DNA from 3 places in the Cupriavidus phytorum genome. Region 1 is predicted to be linked to each of the others. Evidence: predicted binding sites of a transcription regulator. Region 1 holds the regulator's gene; each other region holds the start of a gene.
The links. Region 1 encodes LexA, which represses DNA repair genes until DNA is damaged. Its sites were predicted from a motif close to ACTGTATNNNNATACAGT; they were not measured.
Positions count from the first base shown of each region.

Region 1 (7,688 bases):
ATGGCAGCAGCGTCTGGGACGGCAAGCCCGGCGCCATCATCAGCGCATCGCCGGGCGCCATCGGCGGCTTCGGCGCCAATCACCACCTGCGCCAGTCGCTGGTATTCCTGAATATCCCCATCCTGCAGCAACCGGAGGCGTATATCGGCGGCGTCGACAAGCTGTTCGACGAGCAGGGCGGGATTGCCAACGAGTCGACCAAGGGTTTCCTTGGGAAGTTTTTGACTACGTTTGCCGGCTGGATCGAGCGGAACGCGCCGCGCTGAGGAGGCGCGCAGCGTCAGCTTCCGAAAATCGTCCGCCCAAAAGCAAAACGGCGCCTGAATCAGGCGCCGTTTTGCACGGGAATTTGGGGTGGCTGATGGGACTCGAACCCACGACGACAGGAATCACAATCCTGGACTCTACCAACTGAGCTACAGCCACCGTAGAGGTCATCAGCGAAGCGCTGATCGACGAAAAACAAGATTATACAAACAGATTTTCGAGATGGCTAGTATCCCGCACAAAAATTTTTGAGGGCATCGCTCAGGAACGTGGCGGACTCCACTTGGCCTCGAGCAGCACCGCCTGCTTGATCGCGGCGATGGTCTCGGCTTCGGTATCGAACTGGCCCAGCAGCCGGCGCGACTTGCCGTTCAGCACGGCTTCCTGCAACGCTTTGCCCGCGGCTTCCGAGGTGCCGGGGTGCCAGCAGTAGCGCGCGGTCCATTTGCCATCCTGGAGCTGCTCGGCCACCCAGATCACCCTGAAGTCTTCATAGACCACGCCGAACGGCGCTTCTTTTTCCACGTTGTCTTTGTCCATGCTGCCTCCCCTGCCGGCACGGTCCGCATACCGTGCCTGATCTCGCCTGGGGAGCGTGCGGAAATCGTATCACGGGTCCTGGGTGAGTTCCGACCACGCCCGCCAGCCAAATATGCTGCGCACAGCCCCTACCTCTGCAGGGTTCATGCGGCACGTGCCCGAAGCGATACTCGAGTCCGAGGGACATTGACCCCCCTCGACCTTCCCGTCAGGCGGCCCGCCCCATGGGCCGCCTGCCTCTTTTTCCTTCCCCGCTTTGCTTCCCCCGCAGCCGACGTTTCCATGCCGCATCCTGCCTGCGATGGAACCTCTCGGCCACGCGCGAGCCCAACCGAGGTTATCGACGCAGGGAACAGGCCATGCAGAACAAGTGTAGATGGACGGCGAGGATTCTTGCGGTGTCGGCACTGGCGGCCTTGCTGGGCGGGTGCGCCGCGGGCGGCGGTACCGACGGCAGGGAGTCGGGCATCACGACTTACGGCACGCTGGACATCGGTATCAGCCATACGCGATAGCCCCGGCGATGCGCCGCAAGCGGAATCTATTTTGCGTGACCGATGGAACGCTTGTCCGGAAGGCTGGTCAAATCCGTTCGTCCAGGTGGTGCCGGGCGAGCGCGCAAAAAAAGAGTCCGCAGCGCGGACTCTTAACTTTAGCGATCTCAAATGCCCTGAAGGCCGTTGCACTGTAACTGCCATGCGGGCAATGCACCATTCGGGTAAACGAAGAGCGATGCCGCAAGCGCGAGATCGCCGACGAAAAAAAAGCCCGCCGGAGCGGGCTAATAATCAGTTGAAGAAAGCCCTGTATTCGAGGGCAGGCACAGTGTAAGAAAGTGCCCTGCCTCAGCGAATTAGGGGAATCCCTTTCCGGGCGCCGGTTTCCGGGCGATCGGGCATCTCATGTGCGGCGCGCGAAACCCGCGCGCCGCCATGCATACTTTCACGATTCGAAGTTAGAGCGCAGCCTCGGCGCGGCACCGGTCCGCGCGCTTACGCGGCAAGCGGCTCTTGTGCGTGCGGCCGCAGATGCATGCGCGCTTCTTCGAACAGCGCATCGACGTCGGCCCGCGCGCGCGCCGCATGCATGCGCTTCGCATCGGACAGCACGCGGCGCCAGCCACGCCCGCCGGCGATGCCGCGATGCAGGCCGAGCATGTGCCGTGTCACGGCACCCATATATCCGCCTTGCTCAACGAAGTCGCCGATATAACGCTGCATCGCCAGTTCGACCTCGAGCCGCGACGGCACCGGCGCACTGGCATCGCCATAGAAGCGCGCGTCCATTTCCGCCAGGATGTACGGCTGGTGATATGCCTCGCGTCCGATCATGACGCCATCGACGTGCTGCAGATGAGCAGCGATTTCGTCATGGCTGACGATGCCGCCGTTGATCAGGATCTCGAGCTGCGGGAATTCGCGCTTGAGCTGGTATGCCACCTCATAGCGCAGCGGCGGAATCTCGCGGTTTTCCTTCGGGCTCAGGCCCTTCAGGATCGCATTGCGCGCATGGACGATAAACGTGCTGCAACCCGCCTGCGCCACCTTGCCGACAAAATCGCGCACGAAATCGTAGTGCTCGATCTTGTCGATGCCGATGCGATGCTTCACGGTGACCGGTATCTCCACCGCATCGCGCATCGCCTTCACGCAGTCCGCCACCAGTTCCGGCTCCGCCATCAGGCAGGCACCGAAGGCGCCGCGCTGCACGCGCTCGGACGGGCAGCCGCAGTTGAGGTTGATTTCCGCATAGCCCCACTGCTGGCCAAGCTTGGCCGCCATGGCGAGGTCGGCCGGCTCGCTGCCGCCCAGCTGCAGCGCGACCGGATGCTCGGCCGCATCGAAGTCGAGGTGGCGCGGCACGTCGCCATGCAGCAGCGCGCCGGTGGTCACCATCTCGGTATACAGCCAGGTGTGGCGGCTGAGCTGGCGATGGAACATGCGGCAATGACGGTCGGTCCAGTCCATCATTGGCGCAACCGAAATGCGGCGGGGATTTACGTTCATGAAATACGGCAATTGGTACGGGCCGGACGCAGCAGCGTCGGCAGGCCGCTGAGGCTGGCGCGGCGGCATATGCAGGTCACTGCACCCCCGACAGGGGCCAGGCACGGGGCGGGCCAGCAAGAAGACGTGAGTATAGGGTACCGCGCCAAGGTTTGCTGCGCCACGATATAAGCGCGGCATCGCGCATCGTGGTGAGGGAATTGCGCTGCTCGCTCCGGCGTAACGCTTTGATACAGCGGCCAGCGATTCCGGTTGCTATGCTGGCCGCAATTCCGCTCCTGCCGTTTCTCTCATGTTCCGGACGCCCGCTGCCGCTGTCTCCTTGCTACTGTGTTTGATGGCGCCATCGCTGGCGCAGGCCGACGACCGTGATTATCCCGGTGGCTATCGCCATGGCGGCGAATACAAGGAGAAGTTCCGTAGCGGCGGCTGCGAGGTGGAGCGCGAGCAGAAGCGCGATGGCGAATACAAGGAAGAGCGCAAGTGCAAGGGTGGTCCGCGCGGTTACGAGCAGAAGCAGAAATACCGCGAAGGCCCTTGCCTGATCGAGCGCGAGTGGAAGCGCGATGGGGAATTCGAAGAGAAGATCGAGTGCAAGCGCTGGTAACGGGTAAACGCCTTGCCATGCCAGACGCCGTTGCTGGCTAATGGCAAGGCTCAAGATGGGGCAAAGCTCAAGATGGCGCGTGGCCCGCGCGCGGGTTAAAATCCGCACCCGGCGCCCACAATATCTGCACGTCCAAGGGCGCCGTTTTCATTCCCCGGGGGCGGTATGTTGGTTCGAACGGCACTGATTGGCGCAGCAATGGCAACCATGGTGGCAGGGTGTGCCACTGGCACTTCGGAGAAGGACGTCCGCGCTCGCCCGCCGATGCGCCTGAATACGCAGGCCAAGATGGCCGACGTTGCAAAATGCCTGCGCAACAATCTGGGCGATGAGGCTACGCTGGTCCAGTTGCCGGCGAAAAACCAGATCGAAATCCGTATCGGCCAGAGCGCCGCAAGCGGTGAATATCTATACGCCTACCTGATCTCGCTGACGGCACAGGCCGATGGCACGGCGCTGGAATTGCGCAAGACCGATACCTGGTTTCCCCAGCTGACGCCGGCGGAATTGGAGGCCGAGGTCAAGGCCTGCGCGCGCAGCTAAGCGGGGCAGGGCCCGGCGACGCCAGGCGTCTGCGAGTATCCGTCAGGCGGCCAGCTTTTCGGTGGTTTCAAGTTCCAGCATGCGGCAGATGGCCGCCATGCTGCCGACCATGGTACGGCGCTGCGTACCCTGGTAGACGCGTACGCCCTTGCTCTGGCGAAACGGCACGGGCTTGACCGGACGGCGGGCGGCGACGTGGTGGATTTGCGGCATGGTGGCACCTCTTTTTAGGCAAAGCGGGGTCAACACCCGGCAAGCCGGGCGGCGTCTGCAAAGCAATGGAAGCGGGTGGGCCCGCGCAGGCAAAGCGCCTGCGATGGTGCCCGGCTAGAAGCCGGAAGAGCGGATCAGCCCGACGGCGATGCCTTCCAGCGAGAACTCTTCACCGGGCTCGACGATGATGTTGGTGAAGTCCGGGTTCTCGGCGATCAGTTCGATATGGCCACCGCGCCGCTGCAGGCGCTTGACGGTGACGTCGTCGCCCAGTCGTGCCACCACGATCTTGCCGTTGGCGGCCTCGCTGGCGCGGCGCACGGCGAGCAGGTCGCCGTCGAGGATGCCGGCGTCGCGCATGCTCAGCCCGCGCACGCGCAGCAGGTAATCCGGACGCTCATCGAAGACCGAGGCATCGACCTGGTACTGGCGGTCGATATGCTCGGCGGCCAGGATGGGGCTGCCGGCTGCGACGCGGCCCACCAGCGGCAGCGTCAGCTGCAATACGCCGGCCATTGGCAACGAGAACTGGTCCGGCAGTTCCGAATCGCTGCGCGACACCTTCAGGCGGATGCCGCGCGACGCGCCCGGCGTCAGTTCGATCACGCCTTTGCGGGCCAGCGCCCGCAAATGTTCTTCGGCGGCGTTGGGCGAGGAGAAACCGAACTCCGCTGCGATCTCGGCGCGGGTAGGGGGGAAGCCGGTACGGCGGATCGTGTTGCGGATCAGATCGAAAATCTGCTGCTGCCGGGGTGTCAGGGTCGCCATGGGATCGCCGTTCCGTGCAGGGCCGCTGGCCTGGATGACGAAGAATCTGTGAAGACTCTGGTCCGTTATCCAGCATCCGGCGGGCCGGGCACTGTATGTTTAAACAGTATGCTGTGATTTTATACAGTATCGGCGCCAGCGCAAGCAGAATTTTGAGGCGTGTCGCATGGACGCCGGCCAGGGCGCCTGATCTTCGCTGGGGCTGGGCGTGTGCGCCCGCTACAATCGCCTTTCCTTTATCCAGAAGAAATCCTTGCGCGCTCCCATGACCCAATTGCCTCGCATCGTCGTATTGGCCACTGGCGGCACCATCGCGGGCGCGGCCGGCAGCGCCGCCAGCAGCGCCCGTTACCAGGCCGCGACTGTGCCGGTGTCCTCATTGCTGGCGGCGGTGCCGCCGTTGCAGTCGCTGGCCCGCATCGAGGCCGAACAGGTGGCGCAGGTCGACAGCAAGGACATGACCTTCGCGTTGTGGCAGACATTGGCGGCGCGGGTCGGGCACTGGTCGGCGCAGCCTGACGTGGCGGGCATCGTGATCACGCACGGCACCGACACGCTGGAAGAAACCGCGATGGCGCTGCACCTGACGCAATCGTGCCCGGTGCCAGTGGTCCTGACCGCTGCGATGCGTCCGTCGACGTCGCTGTCGGCCGACGGGCCGCTGAACCTGCTGGATGCGGTGCGTGTTGCCGCCCATCCGGATGCGCGCGGCAAGGGTGTGCTGGTGGTACTGAACCAGCAGATCCACGCGGCACGGGACGTGGCCAAGGCGCATACGTCGGCGGTCGATGCCTTTGTCTCACCGTGCGGGCCGCTGGGGTTCGTGCAGGACGACTACGTGCGTTTTGCCCGGGCGCCGCGGGCGACTGCGCCCATCGGGCCGATGCCGGCGGCGTGGCCGGTGGTGGAGATCGTGGCGAGCTACGCGCAGCCGGGCAGGGCGGTGGTGGATGCGCTGGTGCAGGCCGGCGCCGCGGGGCTGGTTGTCGCCGCGACCGGCAATGGCTCGATCCATGAGGTGTTGGCAGCGGCCCTTGCCGACGCCGCGGCGGCCGGGGTGGCGGTGGTGCGCAGCTCGCGTACCAGTGCCGGCCATGTGGCGATCCCGCCGCAGCCCAGTCCTGCCGACGGTGTATTCGTGTCTGCTGGGGACCTGAATCCCTACAAGGCGCGCGTATTGCTCGTGCTGGCCCTGGCTGCGGATGCCGGGCTCGCACGCGACCCGGCGCGGCTGCAGGCGGTCTTTGCCAGCGCCTGATTTGCCCGTGAAATCAGCGGCTTGCGTTGTTGCCGCGGGCCGGGCTATAATTTAAGGCTATTCAACCTTGCCACACCGGACTCGTGACGCCCGGGTGGCTAATCCCAAAAGGAGCGTCAATGCGTCATTACGAAATCGTCTTCATCGTCCACCCGGACCAGAGCGAACAAGTGCCGGCCATGATCGAGCGCTACAAGCAGCTCGTGACCTCGCAGAACGGCAACGTTCACCGCGTGGAAGACTGGGGCCGTCGCCAGATGGCTTACATGATCCAGAAGCTGGCCAAGGCTCACTACGTTTGCCTCAACATCGAATGCGGCAAGGAAACCCTGGCTGAACTGGAACACGCGTTCAAGTTCAACGACGCCGTCCTGCGCCACCTGATCGTGCAGACCAAGAAGGCCGAGACCGCACCTTCGCCGATGATGAAGGAAGTGCAGCGCGAAGAAGCCCGCAAGGCCGCGCAAACGACCACCGAAGGCCAGGCCGCCTGAGTGCGGACTGCGGTGCGCGTCGTGGCTGACAGCGTCGGCCCGGGCGCGAGCGCAAACCGCAACGATTGCAACCAGCAAGAGGCCACGCGTTGAACCAGCTTCGGCTTGCCGCCACCCTGGCGGAACGCGATGCCCTGCGCTATACCCCGGCCGGGGTCCCCGTCGTGAACTGCATCCTGCAGTACAGCGGCGAGGCCGTCGAGGCGCAGACGCCGCGACAGGTCGAGTTTGCAATCGCTGCGATGGGGATCGGCCAGGTTGGCCAGCGTCTGGAGCGGCTACCGCTCGGCACGCTGCTCGACTGCGAAGGATTCCTGGCCCGCAAGCACCGCAACAGCAAGGCTCTCGTCTTTCACATCACTGGATGTAAAGCATTCGAAAAGGATTGAATCATGGCATTCGTCAAACGTGACAACAAGAACAAGAAGCGCTTCCAGCAACAGAACCCGCTGTTCAAGCGCAAGCGCTTCTGCCGCTTCACCGTGGCTGGCGTCGAACAGATCGACTACAAGGATCTGGACACCCTGAAGGACTTCATCGGCGACAACGGCAAGATCACGCCGGCCCGCCTGACCGGTACCAAGGCTCACTATCAGCGTCAGCTGGATACGGCCATCAAGCGCGCGCGTTTCCTCGCGCTGATGCCGTACACCGACCTGCACAAGAACTGATCAGGCCCTAGGTCCGTAAGGAGAGAACACGATGCAAATCATTCTGCTGGAAAAAGTCGTCAACCTGGGCAACCTGGGTGACATCGTCAAGGTGAAGGACGGTTACGCCCGTAACTTCCTGATCCCGGGCAAGAAGGCCCGCCGTGCCACGCAAAGCGCGATCGCCGAATTCGAAGTCAAGCGCGCCGAGCTGGAAAAGGCCGCCGCCGAGAAGCTGGCCGCCGCGCAAGCCGAAGGCGAGAAGCTGAACGGCCTGAACGTCCAGATCACCCAGAAGTCGGGTGTGGACGGCCGCCTGTTCGGTTCGGTGACCAACGCCGA
Region 1 covers NZ_QKZN01000002.1:381,524-389,211, forward strand. Annotated here, with positions in the region: gene C7416_RS07140 (NADPH-dependent FMN reductase) at 1-266, shown strand, start outside; tRNA gene C7416_RS07145 (tRNA-His) at 351-426, opposite strand; gene C7416_RS07150 (hypothetical protein) at 529-807, opposite strand; gene C7416_RS29100 (hypothetical protein) at 1,167-1,322, shown strand; gene dusA (tRNA dihydrouridine(20/20a) synthase DusA) at 1,800-2,813, opposite strand; gene C7416_RS07160 (hypothetical protein) at 3,151-3,420, shown strand; gene C7416_RS07165 (hypothetical protein) at 3,619-3,963, shown strand; gene C7416_RS29105 (hypothetical protein) at 4,006-4,176, opposite strand; gene lexA (transcriptional repressor LexA) at 4,291-4,944, opposite strand; gene C7416_RS07175 (asparaginase) at 5,210-6,202, shown strand; gene rpsF (30S ribosomal protein S6) at 6,322-6,696, shown strand; gene priB (primosomal replication protein N) at 6,786-7,085, shown strand; gene rpsR (30S ribosomal protein S18) at 7,089-7,367, shown strand; gene rplI (50S ribosomal protein L9) at 7,399-7,688, shown strand, end outside.

Region 2 (7,688 bases), on a different contig from region 1:
ATCAGGTACAGCGCGCCGATGGTCTTGACCACCATGAAGGCCTGCTCCGAGGCCAGCAGCAGCGCGCCCAGCCCGCCGCCGGCCACCAGCAGCACGATCACCAGCCCGGCTTGCAGGCCGAAGATGGTAGTGGTGGTCCGGCGCAGCCCGTACGACAGGCCATGGCTCATCGACAGCACCGCACCTGAACCCGGCGACACCGCGATCACCCAGCACGCGGCGAAATAGGCCAACCAGACTTCCCAACGCATTTCAACTCTCCTATGACTGCAACATGCGGGGCAGCGCATCGCCCCCCGGCATCTGTGATTCGCTGCGGCGCGGCGGCGCCTCAGAACGGGTGGAACCCGCCCAGGAACTGCTCGACCTGCTCGGCCTGGCGCGCGTCGCGCGCGGCCTCGCCGGATTCCAGCACCACGGCCTGGAAGGCGCGCGTGCCCACCGCCACCAGCCGCGCGCTGAGCCGGCGCGGCGACTGGTCCTGCGGCGACACGCCGCTGGCCTGCAGCTCCAGCCCGGCCAACGGGCGGCCCGGCCGGTCCGCGCTCATGATGGTGACCGGCCGCGTGCGCGGCTCGCCCGACAGCGTGCCGAGGTTGGCCAGCAGGCCGGCCTGCATCGCCGCCACGGCCTCGCGCCGCAGCGCTTCGTCGTCTGCTGGCAGGGTCACCACGCCCACGGCGAAGAGCGTGTCGTCGATGCGCGCGGCCTCCATCGTCATCGGCAGCTTGCGCCCGGCTATGGTCACGTCGCGCGCGGCGCTGGTGGGCTTGCCGGGATAGAGCGCGGCGTAGCCGCCCTCGCCCGACTGGATGGTGCGCCAGTCATAGCGCGGCGAACAGGCGCACAGGGCCAGCGCCAGCAGCGCGGCACAGCATGTCAGGGACCAGCGGGGCGCGGCAGCAGGACTCGGCGGGGGCAGCACGGGACGCATGGAAAACGGGACGGAAGCACAGGCTCGGGACGGCGCGCGCTGGCGCGGTCGCCGGCGCGCGGAAACCGGTATTATCCCGGAAGCGGCGCGCCAGTGCTTGCCGCGCCGCCTCCTTCTCCCCACATCCGCCATGCCTGCGTCCCGCCTCGCCCGAGCTGCCACCTCTCGCTCCTGCCTGCACTGGCTGGCCGCGGGCGCGCTGCTGGCTGTCGTGGCCGGCGTGTCCGCCGCCAGCCCGCCGCACCTGCCGCCGGCCACCGACCTCGCCGCCCACGGCGCCGACGCCGCGCGCCGCGGCGAGCCGCTGGTGGTGCTGGTGTCGATGCCGGGCTGCAGTTACTGCGACGCGGTGCGCCGCAACTACCTGGGCCCGCAGGCGGCCGCCGGCGAGATCGCCGTGCGCGAGCTCGACATGACCGCCGACACGCCGCTGCGCGATGCCGACGGCAGCCAGACCACCGCGCGCGCCTGGGCCCGCGCGCACCAGGTCAGGGTGGCGCCGACGGTGCTGTTCCTGGACCGCCACGGCCGCGCCGCCGCCAGCCCGCTGCGCGGCATGCAGACCGACTTCTACGGCGCCTACCTGGAGCAGGCGCTGGCGCAGGCGCGCGCCGCCGTCGCCGCGCGCAAGTGACGAAAGGGTTCCAGCACGTGGCCGCAAGGCGGTACCGCACAGCGCGCGAACGCCTGCCGCATTAGAATGTCCCACTGCTGACCGGCCCTGTCCGGTCCTACCTGCACGAATAAAGCGGCTCCAGCCGGATTCCCATGACCACTACCCCCGCCTCGAAGACTTCCCGCAAGCCCTGGCCCATCGTCGCCGCCGTGGTGGTGCTGGCGCTGCTGGGCTGGTTCGGCTACCGCGCGCTGTCGCCGTCCGGTACCGCGCCGGCCGCCACCTTCACGCTGCTGTCCGGCGAAAAGGTCAGCACCGCCGACCTCAAGGGCAAGGTCTACCTGGTCAACTTCTGGGCCACCAGCTGCGCCACCTGCATCAAGGAGATGCCGGACATGGTCAAGACCTACGAGCAGTTCAAGGGCAAGGGGCTGGAATTCGTCGCGGTGGCGATGAACTACGACCCGCCCATGTACGTGATGAACTTCGCCAAGACCCGCGGGCTGCCGTTCAAGGTGGCGATGGACAGCGACGGCAGCGCGGCCAAGGCCTTCGGCAATGTGGGTCTGACGCCGACCACCTTCGTGATCGACAAGGAAGGCCGCATCCTGAAGCGCTATGTCGGCGAGCCCGAATGGGACGCGCTGCACAAGCTGCTCGACGGCGCGCTGGCAAAGTCTGTGTAACATCCGCGCTGCGAACAGACGACAAAAGGTGCTCATCGAGCACCTTTTTTTCTTTGCTGACGCGATCCGGCGCGCGGCGGGTTGCGCCGGCGGGCTGTATGGATATACAGTTGGCGCCAGTCATTTCCGAGCCTTTCCTGCCCGCCCCGCCCGTGACCCTGGACCTTGCCCCCGCCGCCGAAGCCGCCGAAGCCACATCACCCGAAGCCGCAGCGCTCCCCGCCTACCTGTCCCGGCTCAACCCGGAGCAGCGCGCCGCGGTCGAGCACGGCAGCGAGGCGCCGCTGCTGATCATTGCCGGCGCCGGCTCGGGCAAGACCAATACGCTGGCACACCGGGTCGCGCACCTGATGCTGGGCGGCGCCGACCCGCGCCGCATCCTGCTGCTGACGTTCTCGCGCCGCGCCGCCGCCGAGATGGGCCGGCGCGTCGAGCGCATCGTCGACCAGGCGCTGGGCACCAGCACCGGCGCCGGGCGCGCGGCGCTGCAGTGGTCCGGCACCTTCCACGCCATCGGCGCGCGGCTGCTGCGCGAATACGCCGAGACGCTGGGCCTGTCGCCGGCCTTCACCATCAGCGACCGCGGCGATTCCGCCGACCTGATGCACGTGGTGCGCCACGACCTGGGCCTATCCGAAACTGCCAGCCGCTTCCCGAAGAAGGAAACCTGCCTGTCCATCTATTCGCGCGTGGTCAACACCCAGGCGCCGCTGGAAGACGTGCTCAGGCAGCAGTTCCCGCGCTATGCGATGTGGGCCGATGCGCTGCGCACGCTGTTCGCCGGCTATGTCGAGGCCAAGCAGAAGCAGCACGTGCTCGACTACGACGACCTGCTGCTGTACTGGGCGCAGGCCATGGCCGAGCCCGCCATCGCGCAGGACATGGGCGCGCGCTTCGACCATATCCTGGTCGACGAATACCAGGACACCAACGCGCTGCAGGCGTCGATCCTGCTGGCGCTGCGGCCCGATGGCCGCGGCCTGACCGTGGTCGGCGACGACGCGCAGTCGATCTACGCCTTCCGCGGCGCCACGGTGCGCAATATCCTCGATTTCCCCGCGCAGTTCACGCCGGCGGCGCAGCAGGTCACGCTGTCGCAGAACTACCGCTCGACCCAGCCGATCCTGCAGGCCGCCAACGCGGTGATCGGGCTCGCGGCAGAGCGCTATACCAAGGACCTGTGGTCCGACCGCCAGTCGGCCGAAAAACCGGGCGTGATCGTGGTCAACGACGAGGCCGACCAGGCCCGCTACGTGGTCGAGCAGGTGCTGGCGCGGCGCGAGGCCGGCCTGGCGCTGATGGCGCAGGCGGTGCTGTTCCGCGCCGCCGACCACAGCGCGCAGGTCGAGATCGAGCTGGCGCGGCGCAATATCCCGTTCGTGAAATTCGGCGGCCTCAAGTTCCTGGAATCGACCCACGTCAAGGACGTGCTGGCGGTGGTGCGCTGGCTGGAGAACCCGCGCGACCGCATGGCGGGCTTCCGCACGCTGCAACTGCTGCCCGGCATCGGCCCCAAGACCGCGGCGCGCGTGCTCGATGCCATGGCGCTGGCGACCGAGCCGCTGTTTTCGCTGCAGGAATTCGAGCCGCCGCCGGCCGCCGCGCCGGCGTGGGCCGACCTGCTGGGGCTGGCGCGCGCGCTGATGGCGCCGACCTCGCCATGGCCGTCGGAATTCGAGCAGGTGCTGGCCTGGTACGCGCCGCACCTGGAACGCCTGCACGACGATGCCCCCGCGCGCCATGCCGACCTGCAGCAGCTGGAGCGCATCGCCGCCACCTATGGCGCGCGCGAGCGCTTCCTGACCGAGCTGACGCTGGACCCGCCCAGTGCCTCGAGCGATGAATCCGGCGTGCCCTCGCGCGACGAGGACTACCTGATCCTGTCGACCATCCATTCGGCCAAGGGCCAGGAGTGGAAGGCGGTCTACGTGCTCAATGCCGTCGACGGCTGCATGCCGAGCGACCTGGCCACCGGCACCACCGAAGAGATCGAGGAAGAGCGGCGGCTGCTGTATGTGGCGATGACGCGGGCCAGGGACCACCTCGACGTGATCGTGCCGCAGCGGTTCTATGTGCACCAGCAGGTGGGCTTCGGCGACCGGCATGTGTATGCGTCGCGCACGCGGTTCTTGCCGAACAAGGTGATGCCGAACTTCTACAGCCGCTCGTGGCCGCCGCCGCCGATGCCGGGGGAAGGCGCGGTCAAACCCGCGCTGGCGCCGGTGGACCTGGCTGGGCGGATGCGGAATATGTGGCGGTGAGGCTCAACGTTCCCCGGGTGTGCTCACCTCTCCCGCGCGCGGGAGAGGTGTTGGGAGGAGAGGGCCGGCGTGTGGAAACCATGAGGCGCCTCACTTCGTGGGAGCTCCTGCCCTCTCCCCCGCCCCTCTCCCGCAAGCGGGAGAGGCGAGAAAACAAGCGGTCGGCTTAAGGCCATCGCCGCTCGTTAGTCTTCAGCTCAGGCCACCTTCTCGAGCAGCAACCCCTTCAGATATTCCCCTTCTGGAAACGCCGCCAGCATGGGGTGATCCGTGCCGGCGGACAAGCGCCGCAGGATGCGCGCATCCGCCCGCGCATCGGTCACCGCGCCGGCGACGATCTTCTGGAACAGCTCCATGCTGATCGCGCCGGAGCAAGAGTACGTGAACAGCAGCCCGCCCGGGCGCAGCAACTGCGTGCCGACCAGGTTGATTTCCTTGTAGGCGCGCGCGGCGCGGTCGATATGCTGCGCCGACGGCGCGAACTTGGGCGGGTCCAGAACGATCAGGTCGAACTGGCGGCCCTCGGCGCGGAATTCGCGCAGCGTCTTGAATACGTCGGCGTCGAGCCAGGCCGCGCGCTCGGGATCGAAGCCGTTCAGCGTGACGTTGCCGGCGGCGATCTTCAGCGCCTCGCCGGACGAATCGATCGACGTCACCGCTTTCGCCCCGCCGCGCAGCGCGGCCAGAGAGAAGCCGCCGGTATAGCAGAAGCAGTTCAGCACCTCGCGCCCTTCGGCGAGATCGCCGACCAGCTTGCGGTTGTCGCGCTGATCGACATAGAAGCCGGTCTTGTGGCCGTTGCGCACGTCGACGTAATAGCGCACGCCATGCTCGGTTACCGACAGCGCCGGGTCGGGCTCGGCGCCGGCGAGCACGCCGGTCACCAGCTCCAGGCCCTCGCGCTGGCGCACCGCGGCGTCGGAGCGCTCATAGACGTTGGGGCAGCCGGTCTCCTTGACCAGCGCCTGCACGATCGCGGTCTTCCAGTGCTCGACGCCCGCCGAGTTGAACTGGCACACCAGCTGGCCCGTGGCGCCGTTGCCGTAGTAGTCGACGATCAGGCCGGGCAGCCGGTCCGATTCGCCGAAGATCAGCCGCACCGCGTCGCTGTCTTGCACCGACTGGCGCCGGTAGGCGATGGCCGCGGCCACGCGGCGCTTGAACAGGGCGTGGTCGACCGGCTCGTTCTCGTCGAAGGTCCACACGCGCGCGCGGATCTGCGATTCGGGGCTGTAGGCGGCCTTGGCCAGGAAGCGGCCGTCGGCGGCGCGCACGATCACGGTGGCGCCCGGCTCGCAGCGGCCTTCGGTGGTGGCGATGCCGGTGGCATAGATCCACGGGTGCCGGCGCAGCAGGGATTTTTCCTTGCCGGGTTTCAGGGTGATGGTGTTCATGTTGGTATGGGAATTGGCATGCCGCAGCCGACACGTTGCGAGGGCTGCGGAAGGCTCCCCTCTCCCGCCTGCGGGAGAGGGGTTGGGGGAGAGGGTAGAAGCTTCAGACGAAGTGAAGCGCGTCAGTATGCGCGCGCCTGCCCTCTCCCCCATCCCCTCTCCCGCGCGCGGGAGAGGGGAGCAAACAGAGCGGGGAACAAACGCCGGCGCTTTACAGCACCACCTTCACCATCGGATGCGCAGTCAGCGCCCGGTACAGGTCATCCAGCTGCTCGCGGCTGGTGACCCATACCGTCACGGTCAGGCCCAGGTAGTTGCCCTTGCTCGACGGGCGCATTTCCATCTTGCCGGCGTGGAAGTCCGGATCGAACTCCTGCACCAGCGCGACGATGGCTTCGGCGAAGCCGTCCTGCATCGCGCCCATCACCTTGATCGGGAAATGGCTCGGGTATTCGATCAGCGACTGCTCCGGCGGAATATCGCCGGGCTTGTTGCCGCTGCCTTGGTTGTCGGTCGTCATCTCGGATTCTCCGGCGCGAGGCCGGCGCGCCGCGTGGCGCTCCGGCTCGCGCGCATTCAGGTCACTTGCGCTTGAACCACAGGCGGATGGTGTCCCACAGGCGGCCGAAGAAGCCGGCCTCGGGCACCTCTTCCAGCGCCACCACCGGGAATTCGGCCACCTTGTTGGTGCCGTCCATCAGCTTGACCATGCCCACCTGCTGGCCCGCCGAGATCGGCGCGATCAGCAGTTCCTGGCGCTCCAGCACCGGCTTGAGGCGCCCGCCGGTGCCCTTGGGCACGGTGACGAAGGTCTCGTTCTGCACGCCGATCTTGACCGTGCCGCTCTTGCCCTTGTAGATGTCCGGCGTGGCCAGCACCTGGCCCTTGTCGTACAGGCGCAGCGTGTCGAAGAACTGGAAGCCGTAGTTGAGGATCTTCAGGCTTTCCTGGGTGCGCACCTGTTCGGTGGTGGTGCCGATCACGATCGAGATCAGGCGGCGCGAGCCGTCCGGCACGTTGGCCAGCGGCCGCTTGGCCGACGAAATCAGGCAATAGCCGGCGGACTTGGTGTGGCCGGTCTTGACGCCGTCGACGGTCGAGTCGATATACAGCAGGCGGTTGCGGTTGGGCTGCCTGATCTTGTTATAGGTGAACTCCTTCTGCGAGTACATGCTGTAGTACTCGGGGAAGTCCTTGATCAGGCGCGTGGTCAGCGTCGCCAGGTCGACCGCGGTGGTGTAGTGGTTCGGGTCGGGGATGCCGTCGGTATTGGTGAAGTGGGTGTTCTTCATGCCCATGCGCTGGGCTTCGCGGTTCATCATCGCGACGAAGCCCTCTTCCGAGCCGCCGACGGCCTCGGCCAGCGCCAGCGCGGCGTCGTTGCCCGACTGCACGATCAGGCCCAGCAGCAGGTCCTGCACCGTGACCGGCTTGTTGGGCTCGATGAACATGCGCGACTCATCGCTTTTGACCTTGAGCACCAGGTTGGTCGGCACCACCGCCTGGTCCAGCGTCAGGCGCTTTTCCTTGAGTGCCTCGAACGCCAGGTAGGCGGTCATCAGCTTGGTCAGCGAGGCCGGCTCGATGCGCGCATCGGCGTTCTGCGAGGCCAGGGCCTGGCCGCTGGTGACGTCATACAGCATCCACGACTTGGCTGCGACCTGCGGCATCGGCACGCCCTGCGCCAGCACGGCGGCGGGCGCGGTAGCCAGCACGATGGCGGCGGCGATGGCGGCGGGAGCAAAGGCGGACGAAAGGCGTGTCGTGGCTCGATTCAGCATGTTTCTGTTTTTCCGA
Region 2 covers NZ_QKZN01000019.1:30,336-38,023, reverse strand. Annotated here, with positions in the region: gene C7416_RS27550 (LysE family transporter) at 1-251, opposite strand, end outside; gene C7416_RS27545 (hypothetical protein) at 332-934, opposite strand; gene C7416_RS27540 (thioredoxin fold domain-containing protein) at 1,065-1,568, shown strand; gene C7416_RS27535 (TlpA disulfide reductase family protein) at 1,703-2,236, shown strand; gene C7416_RS27530 (ATP-dependent helicase) at 2,389-4,497, shown strand; gene C7416_RS27525 (class I SAM-dependent rRNA methyltransferase) at 4,695-5,891, opposite strand; gene C7416_RS27520 (YbeD family protein) at 6,103-6,411, opposite strand; gene C7416_RS27515 (D-alanyl-D-alanine carboxypeptidase family protein) at 6,473-7,672, opposite strand.
Region 2: a site for LexA is predicted at 2,330-2,347, ahead of C7416_RS27530 (ATP-dependent helicase). Genes of this name have one in related genera too.

Region 3 (7,688 bases), on a different contig from region 1:
CCGTGGCAGTCCACGGCAAGCACGATCTTGCCGATGCTCTGGTTGGACTCCATGCGACGGTGGGCCTCGGCGGCTCGTTCCAGCGGCACCACGCTGTCGACCACCGGCTTCAGTCCGCTGGCCTGGAAGTTCGCCAGCCAGTGCGCGCTGAAGCGGCTGACCATCGCGTGCTTCTCCGCTGGCGTGCGCGACTTCATCACCGTACCGAGAATCCTGAGGTGGCCGTACAGTATGCGTTCCAGCGGCACGCTGGCGCCGCTGCCGCCGCCGAGGAGCCCGACCTGGACCAGGCGGCCGCCATTGGCGAGCGACAGGATATTGCGCTCGAAATACGGGGCGCCGATAAAGTCGACGATGACATCGACGCCGCGTCCCGCGGTGGTTTGCTCGACCACGGCCTGGAAGTCGTCGCGCTGGTAATCGATCAGCACGCTTGCGCCGAGGGCATGCAGCGGATCCAGCTTGTGGCCGCTGGCCGTCACGAAGACCTGCGCCCCGCATGCCGCGGCCAGCTGCACCGCGGCGGAACCCACGCCGCTGGCCGCAGCGTGAATCAGCACGCGCTCGCCGGCGCGGAGCTGGCCAAGGTGGAGCAGGGCCTCGTGCGCGGTGACGAAGGCTTCCGGGATGGCCGCGGCCTGCACGTAAGTCAGGCCCGGCGGGATAGGCATGGCCATGCGATAGTCGATCCGCGCCAGTTCCGCATAGCCGCCACCGCCGACGATGCCCATGACGCGGTCGCCCGGCGCGAAGCCCTGTACCGCGTCGCCAACGGCCAGGACCTCGCCGGCAATCTCCAGGCCCATGAGCCCGGAGTCGCCAAAGTCGGCGCGGCCATAGGCACCCTGCCGCTGGTTGACGTCGGCGCGGTTCACGCCGGCGGCGTGGTTGCGCACCAGCAGGTCGTGGGGGCGTAACGCGGGATCGGGTACCTCGGCCAGTTGCAGGACATCGGCATCGCCGAAGGCGGGGAGGGTGATGGCTTTCACTTGGACTCCTGGAGAGGCTTGCGCAGGAGGAAGGGCGCGCAAGCCGATAAGGGAAGCCCAGTATAGGTTGGCGGTTTCGCGGCAATTGCAGGGACTTTTCCCTTGCTGCCATGCAATTCTGCAGCGGCCCGCCAACAACGCCGCCACGGGCCGTTTACGTCTTCACGAAATCCTACGGCGAGGCGCGCGGACATCTCGAGCGGCACGTTCTGGTCATCGTCGCCGTGTGGCCGACTTCAGTGGCCGGCGCGTGTGCCGGGCTCGGCTTCGTAGTTCACCGGCACCCACTCGTACCGGCTGCCGTGCTTGCGCAGATGGCCCAGGCCAGGGAACGAGATATGCGCCGCGGCGACAAGTGCGCGCTCGCGCAGGAGACGCAATGGCGGCGGTGACGGCGAGCCAGTTGGATGCACCGCAACGCGGGTGTTGCAGCGGTACTCGCAAGCACAGTGGCGCGCCTTGCGCGCGCCCAGATTCAGACGCACGCCAGCGCTGACAGCGGGCCGGGCGCGCGATGCCCGCTGGCCCGCGCCGCCGCCACGCGCGCCGCGGCGTCGTCCAGTTGCGCCAGCGTGCCGGCATCGATCGGGATCTGCTGCGCGCGGGCCGTGCGGAATGCGCGCTCGGGTTCGCCGGGAAGCTGGATGCCGGTCTGGCCAGGCTGCAGCCGCGCGCTTTTCATCCAGTCGGCGAAGGCCGCGACTTCATGCCCGAACGAGGTGCTGGTGCCGAGCCGCGCGGGATCGAACACGATCGCCAGCATGTTGTTCCAGACCGCGTGCTCGTGCCGCAGCGTTTCCGGGCGGATGGTATGGCCGCCGGTCACCGCGGCGCCGAGCAGTTCGCACATCACCGCCAGCACGTGGCCCTTGTGCTCGCCGAAGGGGCGCAACGCGCCTTGCGGCGTGTCGGGGGGCGGGTACATCACGGCGGCATCGGTGGTGGGCTGGCCCTGCGGATCGAGCAGGCAGCCGGCCCCAACCGGCACGCCTTTGTTATGGGCCACGCGCACCTTGCCCAGCGCGATGGCGCTGGTGGCGAAGTCCAGCACCAGCGGCGGCTCGCCGGCCAACGGCACGCCGATGGTGAACGGATTGGTGCCGTAGCGCGCGTCGTAGCCGCCGTGGGGCGCGACGATCGGCTTGGACAGCACGTTGACGAAGTGGATCGAGATCATGCCGGCGGCCGTGGCCTGCTCGGCCCAGTGGCCGACGCGCCCGAGGTGGTGCGACTGGCGCAGCCCCATCACGCAGACGCCGTGCTCGCGCGCGCGGGCGATGGCCATTTCCATGGCTTGCGCCGTCACCGCCTGACCCATGCCGCGGTTGCCGTCCAGGCTGAGCAGGCTGCCGCCGTCCTGCAGCACGCTGACCTGCCGGTTCAGCTGCAGCTCGCCGGCCTGCCACGCCAGCACATAGCGCGGGATCATGCCGACGCCGTGGGAGTCATGCCCGCTCAGGTTGGCGCCGACCAGGTGGTCCGCCGTCAGTTGCGCTTCCTGGGTGCTGCTGCCGGCGGCAAGCCAGAGATCGGTGACCCACTGGTGTAGCGCGCGGGTGGGAATGCGGAGTTCGCTCATGTCGGCCTTGGAGGGAGGAATACGTTGCGAAACACAAAGCCCCGTTGCCGTGTGACGGCAACGGGGCTTTCATGATACGTCCGGCCCGCGCGCGATGGTCCGCGCCTGGCCGGTGATCGGCAAATGCCTACCGGAGCGGGGCTTCGTGCGCCGGGGCTTGTGCCAGGATTTCCCTGATGCGGGCGAGGTAGCTGTCGCCCACCGCGCGGTGGATGCGCGCGGCTTCCGCGGCGAACTGGCGCCGGCTGGGCGGGCGGATGCCAAGGCTGCGGCAGATCGTGGACAGGTAGGGCTTGCGCGGGCCTGCCAGGCGATGCACCGCGCTCTGCAGCGCGGCGTCGCCGATGCGGCCGCGCAGCCAGGCCAGCACCTGGCGGTCATAGTCGTTTTGCACGCGGATCAGGTGTTCCATGCCGGGACTCCACTGTTCATCCATACAGGTACTGTAAATATATACAGTATCCGCATGGAGGCAAGAAAAATCCGGCCCGGGCTGGGAAAAAGGCTGTGCTACGGCTAGGCCTCGGTCGTTTTCAGAAGAGTCTTGGCTTCAGGGCCGTCACCCGACACCAGCGGCAACACCGCGTCGCGCTTCTCCAGCAAGTGGCGCTTCAGTACCGCCGCCAGGCGCTTGCCGTCGCGGGCTTCCAGCGCCTGGATCATCTCTTCATGGTCCTCGACCGCCTCGTCCCACTTGCCGCTTTGCTGGTTGGAGCGAAAGCGCAGCGCCTGCAGGCGGCGGTTGATCGACTGGTAGGTCTGGCGCAGCGCCCCATTGCGCGCGGCCTCGTTGATGCGGTCGTGGATCTCCTGGTTGCGGCTGTAGTAGCCCGGCAGGTCGTTCTGGGCGCGGCAGGCCAGCATTGCGTAGTGCAGCGCCTTGATCTGCGCGAGTTCCGCCGCGGTGATGCGCTCGCAGGCCAGTTCGCCGGAAAACGCCTCCAGCCCGCTCATCAGCTCGAAGCTCTCCCTGACTTCGGCCTCGCTCATGCGCGAGATGCTGGCGCCGCGGTTGGGCAGCAGGTCGACCAGGCCTTCGGCCGCCAGCACCTTGAGCGCCTCGCGCAGCGGCGTCCGCGAGATGCCCAGGGTCTCGCACAGCTCGCGTTCATTGAGCTTGGTGCCCGGCGCGAACACGCCTTCGACGATGAACTGGCGCAGGTGCTCGACCACGGTGTCGTGCAGGCGCGGGCGTGCCAGGCGCGGCAGCGAGGGCGGTGGAACGGGCTTCGAAACGCCCGCCGCCTGGTCGTCGCTATATGAGTTTTGCATTCAATGTCCTCTATCCACTTCGCGCGGATTCTACTGCATCTTGCATCCGGGCTTCAAAACGCGGGTTAACCATCACATATTGCCGCAAATCTGGCCTTGGACCGCACCCGTCGCTCTGCTATAGTCGATTGCATTCAAAATTCATAAAACAACAAGGAGGCGAGTTTTCCATGGTTCACCTCGATTTCCATCCTTCTGGCCGCCACTTCCTGCAGATCCCGGGCCCGAGCCCGGTGCCGGACCGCATCCTGCGCGCGATGAGCTATCCGACCATCGACCATCGTGGCCCGGAGTTCGGCGCACTCGGCCGCAAGGTGCTGGCGGGCATCAAGGAAATCTTCAAGACCCGGCACCCGGTGATCATCTATCCGGCGTCGGGCACCGGTGCCTGGGAAGCGGCGCTGACCAACACGCTCAGCCCGGGCGACCATGTGCTGATGTTCGAGACCGGGCATTTCGCAACCTTGTGGAAAAAGATGGCAGAGGCCCTGGGCCTGCGCCCGGAATTCCTGGGTCTGCCCGGCATCGAGGGCTGGCGCCGCGGGGTGCAGGCGGACATGATCGAGGCGCGCCTGCGCGAGGACAGCGGCCACACGATTCGCGCGGTGTGCGTGGTGCACAACGAGACCTCGACCGGCGTGACTTCTGATATCGCCGCGGTGCGCCGGGCCATCGACGCCGCCGGGCACCCGGCGCTGCTGCTGGTGGACACGATCTCGGGCCTGGGTTCGGCCGACTATCGCCATGACGAGTGGGGCGTCGACGTAACGGTGTCCGGCTCGCAGAAGGGCCTGATGCTGCCGCCGGGGATCAGCTTCAACGCGCTCTCGCCCAAGGCGATTGCCGCCAGCCAGCACGCCACGCTGCCGCGCGCGTTCTGGGGCTGGGCCGAGATCATCGAATCGAACAAGAACGGCTACTGGCCGTACACGCCCAACACCAACCTGCTGTACGGCCTGTCCGAGGCGCTCGACATGATCCTGGGCGAAGGCCTGGAACAGGTCTTCGCCCGCCACCGGCGGCTGGCCGAGGCGACGCGCCAGGCCGTGCGCGCGTGGGGCCTGGAGATCCAGTGCGCGGACCCCGCGGTGTACAGCCCGGTGCTGACCGGCGTGATGATGCCCGACGGCGTCGACGCGGATGCGGTGCGCAAGCTGATCTATGAGCGCTTCGACATGTCGCTGGGGCAGGCGCTGGGCAAGATGCGCGGTCGCATGTTCCGCATCGGCCATCTGGGCGATTGCAATGACCTGACCCTGATGGCCACGCTCGCCGGTTGCGAGATGGGGCTGAAGCTGGCCGGCGTGCCGCTTGCCGGCAGCGGCGTGGCCGCAGCGATGGCGTCGCTCGCTGCGCACGCCGACAAGCCGGTGGTCAAGGCCGCCGCCTGAGCGAAGCGGATCGAGCCGCGCGGGTCAGGCAGGCGCGCCTCGCTCCGCAGCCTGGCTTTCCTGCCGGAGCATCACCACGACATGCGCCCACCGCAGGCGGCCGCATGCATCGCCGTGGGCGCGCAGCCCTTGTTTCCTTGCATGCCATGAACATGACTTCGTCCTCCCTGCTGGTCAAGCCGATCCACCTGGTGCCCGCGCAGCGCCGGGCCCCCTCGCCGCTCTCGCCGCTGTCGGCGCTGCTGCGCAAGGAGTTGCGCGGCGACGTGCTGTTCGACCGCGCCGCCCGCGGCCGCTATGCCACCGACGCTTCCATCTACCAGATCATGCCGGTCGGCGTGGTGGTGCCGCGCGACCAGGCCGACCTGGTGCGCGCGCTCGACATCGCCCGCGACCAGCGCGTGCCGGTGCTGGCCCGCGGCGCCGGCACCAGCCAGTGCGGCCAGACCGTGGGCGAGGCGCTGGTCATCGATACCAGCAAATGGCTCAACAACGTGGTCGCCTTCGATGCCGGCGCGCGCACGGTGACGGTGGAGCCCGGCATCGTGCTGGACCACCTGAACGCCTGGCTCAGGCCGCACGGGCTGTGGTTCCCGGTCGACGTTTCCACCGGGGCGCAATGCACCATCGGCGGCATGGCCGGCAACAACTCGTGCGGCTCGCGCTCGATCGCCTACGGCAACATGGTGCATAACGTGCTGGCGATCGATGCGGTGCTGGCGGATGGCAGCGACTGCCACTTCGGCTCGCTGGCGCAACCGGTGGCGGCAGGGCGCACCGAGGGCATCCTTCATGGTCTGCAGCGCATCGCCACACGCGAGCGCGGCGAGATTGCCGAGCGCATGCCCAAGGTGCTGCGCCGCGTCGCCGGCTACAACATCGACCTGTTCGACTGCCAGAACCCGCGCGCCTATACCGACGACGGCTACGCCAACCTCGCGCATATCCTGGTCGGATCCGAAGGCACGCTGGCCTGCAGCCGCCAGCTCACGCTGAAGCTGGCGCCGCTGCCGGCGCACAAGGTGCTGGGCGTGGTCAACTTCCCCACCTTCTACCAGGCGATGGACCTGACGCAGCATATCGTCACGCTGCAACCGGTGGCAGTGGAACTGGTCGACCGCACCATGATCGACCTGTCGATGGAAAACCCAGCCTTCCGCCCGGTGGTCGAGCGCGCGCTGGCCGGCGATCCGCAGGCCATCCTGCTGGTGGAATTCGCCGGCGACGACCGCCAGGCGCTGCTGGCGCAGCTGGACCGGCTGGCCGAGCTGATGGCCGACCTGGGCCTGCCCGGCTCGGTGGTGAAGATGCCGGAAGAGAAGGCGCAGAAGGCGCTGTGGGAGGTGCGCAAGGCCGGCCTGAACATCATGATGAGCATGAAGGGCGACGGCAAGCCGGTCTCGTTCATCGAGGACTGCGCGGTGCCGCTCGAGCACCTGGCGGAATACACGCGCCGGCTGACCGAGGTCTTCCACAAGCACGAGACCGAGGGCACCTGGTACGCCCACGCCAGCGTCGGCACGCTGCACGTGCGGCCAATCCTGGACATGCGCCGCGACGGCGCGCTGCGCATGCGCGAGATCGCTGAAGAGGCGGCCGAGCTGGTGCGCGAATACAAGGGCGCGTATTCCGGCGAGCACGGCGACGGCCTGTGCCGCGGCGAGTGGGTGGCCTGGCAATACGGCCCGCGCATCAACGCCGCGTTCAGCGAGATCAAGGCGCTGTTCGATCCGGACAACCGCTTCAACCCCGACAAGATCGTGCGCCCGCCGCGCATGGATGCGCGAGAGAATTTCCGCTTCGCGCCTGGTTACGCTGCGCTGCCACTGACGCCGGCGCTGGACTGGTCGGCGTGGAATGTGCGGCGCGACCCGATGACGGGCGCCGAGACCGCGCCGGGCACGGGCAACGATACCGCCACCCATGGCCTCGCGTCGGCCGTGGAGATGTGCAACAACAACGGCCACTGCCGCAAGTTCGACGCCGGCACCATGTGCCCCAGCTATCGCGTGACCAAGGACGAGCAGCACGTGACGCGCGGCCGCGCCAACACGCTGCGGCTGGCGCTGACCGGGCAGCTTGGCAGCGACGGGCTGGCCAGTGCCGAAGTGAAGGAAGCGCTGGACCTGTGTGTCTCGTGCAAGGGCTGCAAGCGCGATTGCCCCACCGGCGTCGACATGGCGAAGTTCAAGATCGAGGCGCGCCATGCGTGGACCAGCCGGCACGGCATCAGCCTGCGCGAGCGCATGGTCGCATTCCTGCCGCGCTATGCGCCCGCGGCGAGCCGCGTGCCGGGCCTGCTGGCGCTGGCCGACAGCCTGCCCGGGGTCTCCGGCTGGATCAAGCGCGCGCTCGGGTTTGCCCCGCAGCGTTCGCTGCCGCGCTTCGCCGCGCCGTTCCTGGCGGGACGCGGCAGCACAGCCAACGCTACCGGCAGCCACGCCAATGGGCGCGAAG
Region 3 covers NZ_QKZN01000001.1:753,752-761,439, forward strand. Annotated here, with positions in the region: gene C7416_RS03245 (NAD(P)H-quinone oxidoreductase) at 1-989, opposite strand, end outside; partial or broken gene C7416_RS29280 (MBL fold metallo-hydrolase) at 1,226-1,351, opposite strand; gene C7416_RS03255 (malate/lactate/ureidoglycolate dehydrogenase) at 1,465-2,568, opposite strand; gene C7416_RS03260 (CppA family protein) at 2,696-2,980, opposite strand; gene C7416_RS03265 (GntR family transcriptional regulator) at 3,085-3,840, opposite strand; gene C7416_RS03270 (pyridoxal-phosphate-dependent aminotransferase family protein) at 4,011-5,231, shown strand; gene C7416_RS03275 (FAD-binding and (Fe-S)-binding domain-containing protein) at 5,378-7,688, shown strand, end outside.
Region 3: a site for LexA is predicted at 3,011-3,028, ahead of C7416_RS03260 (CppA family protein). Genes of this name have one in related genera too.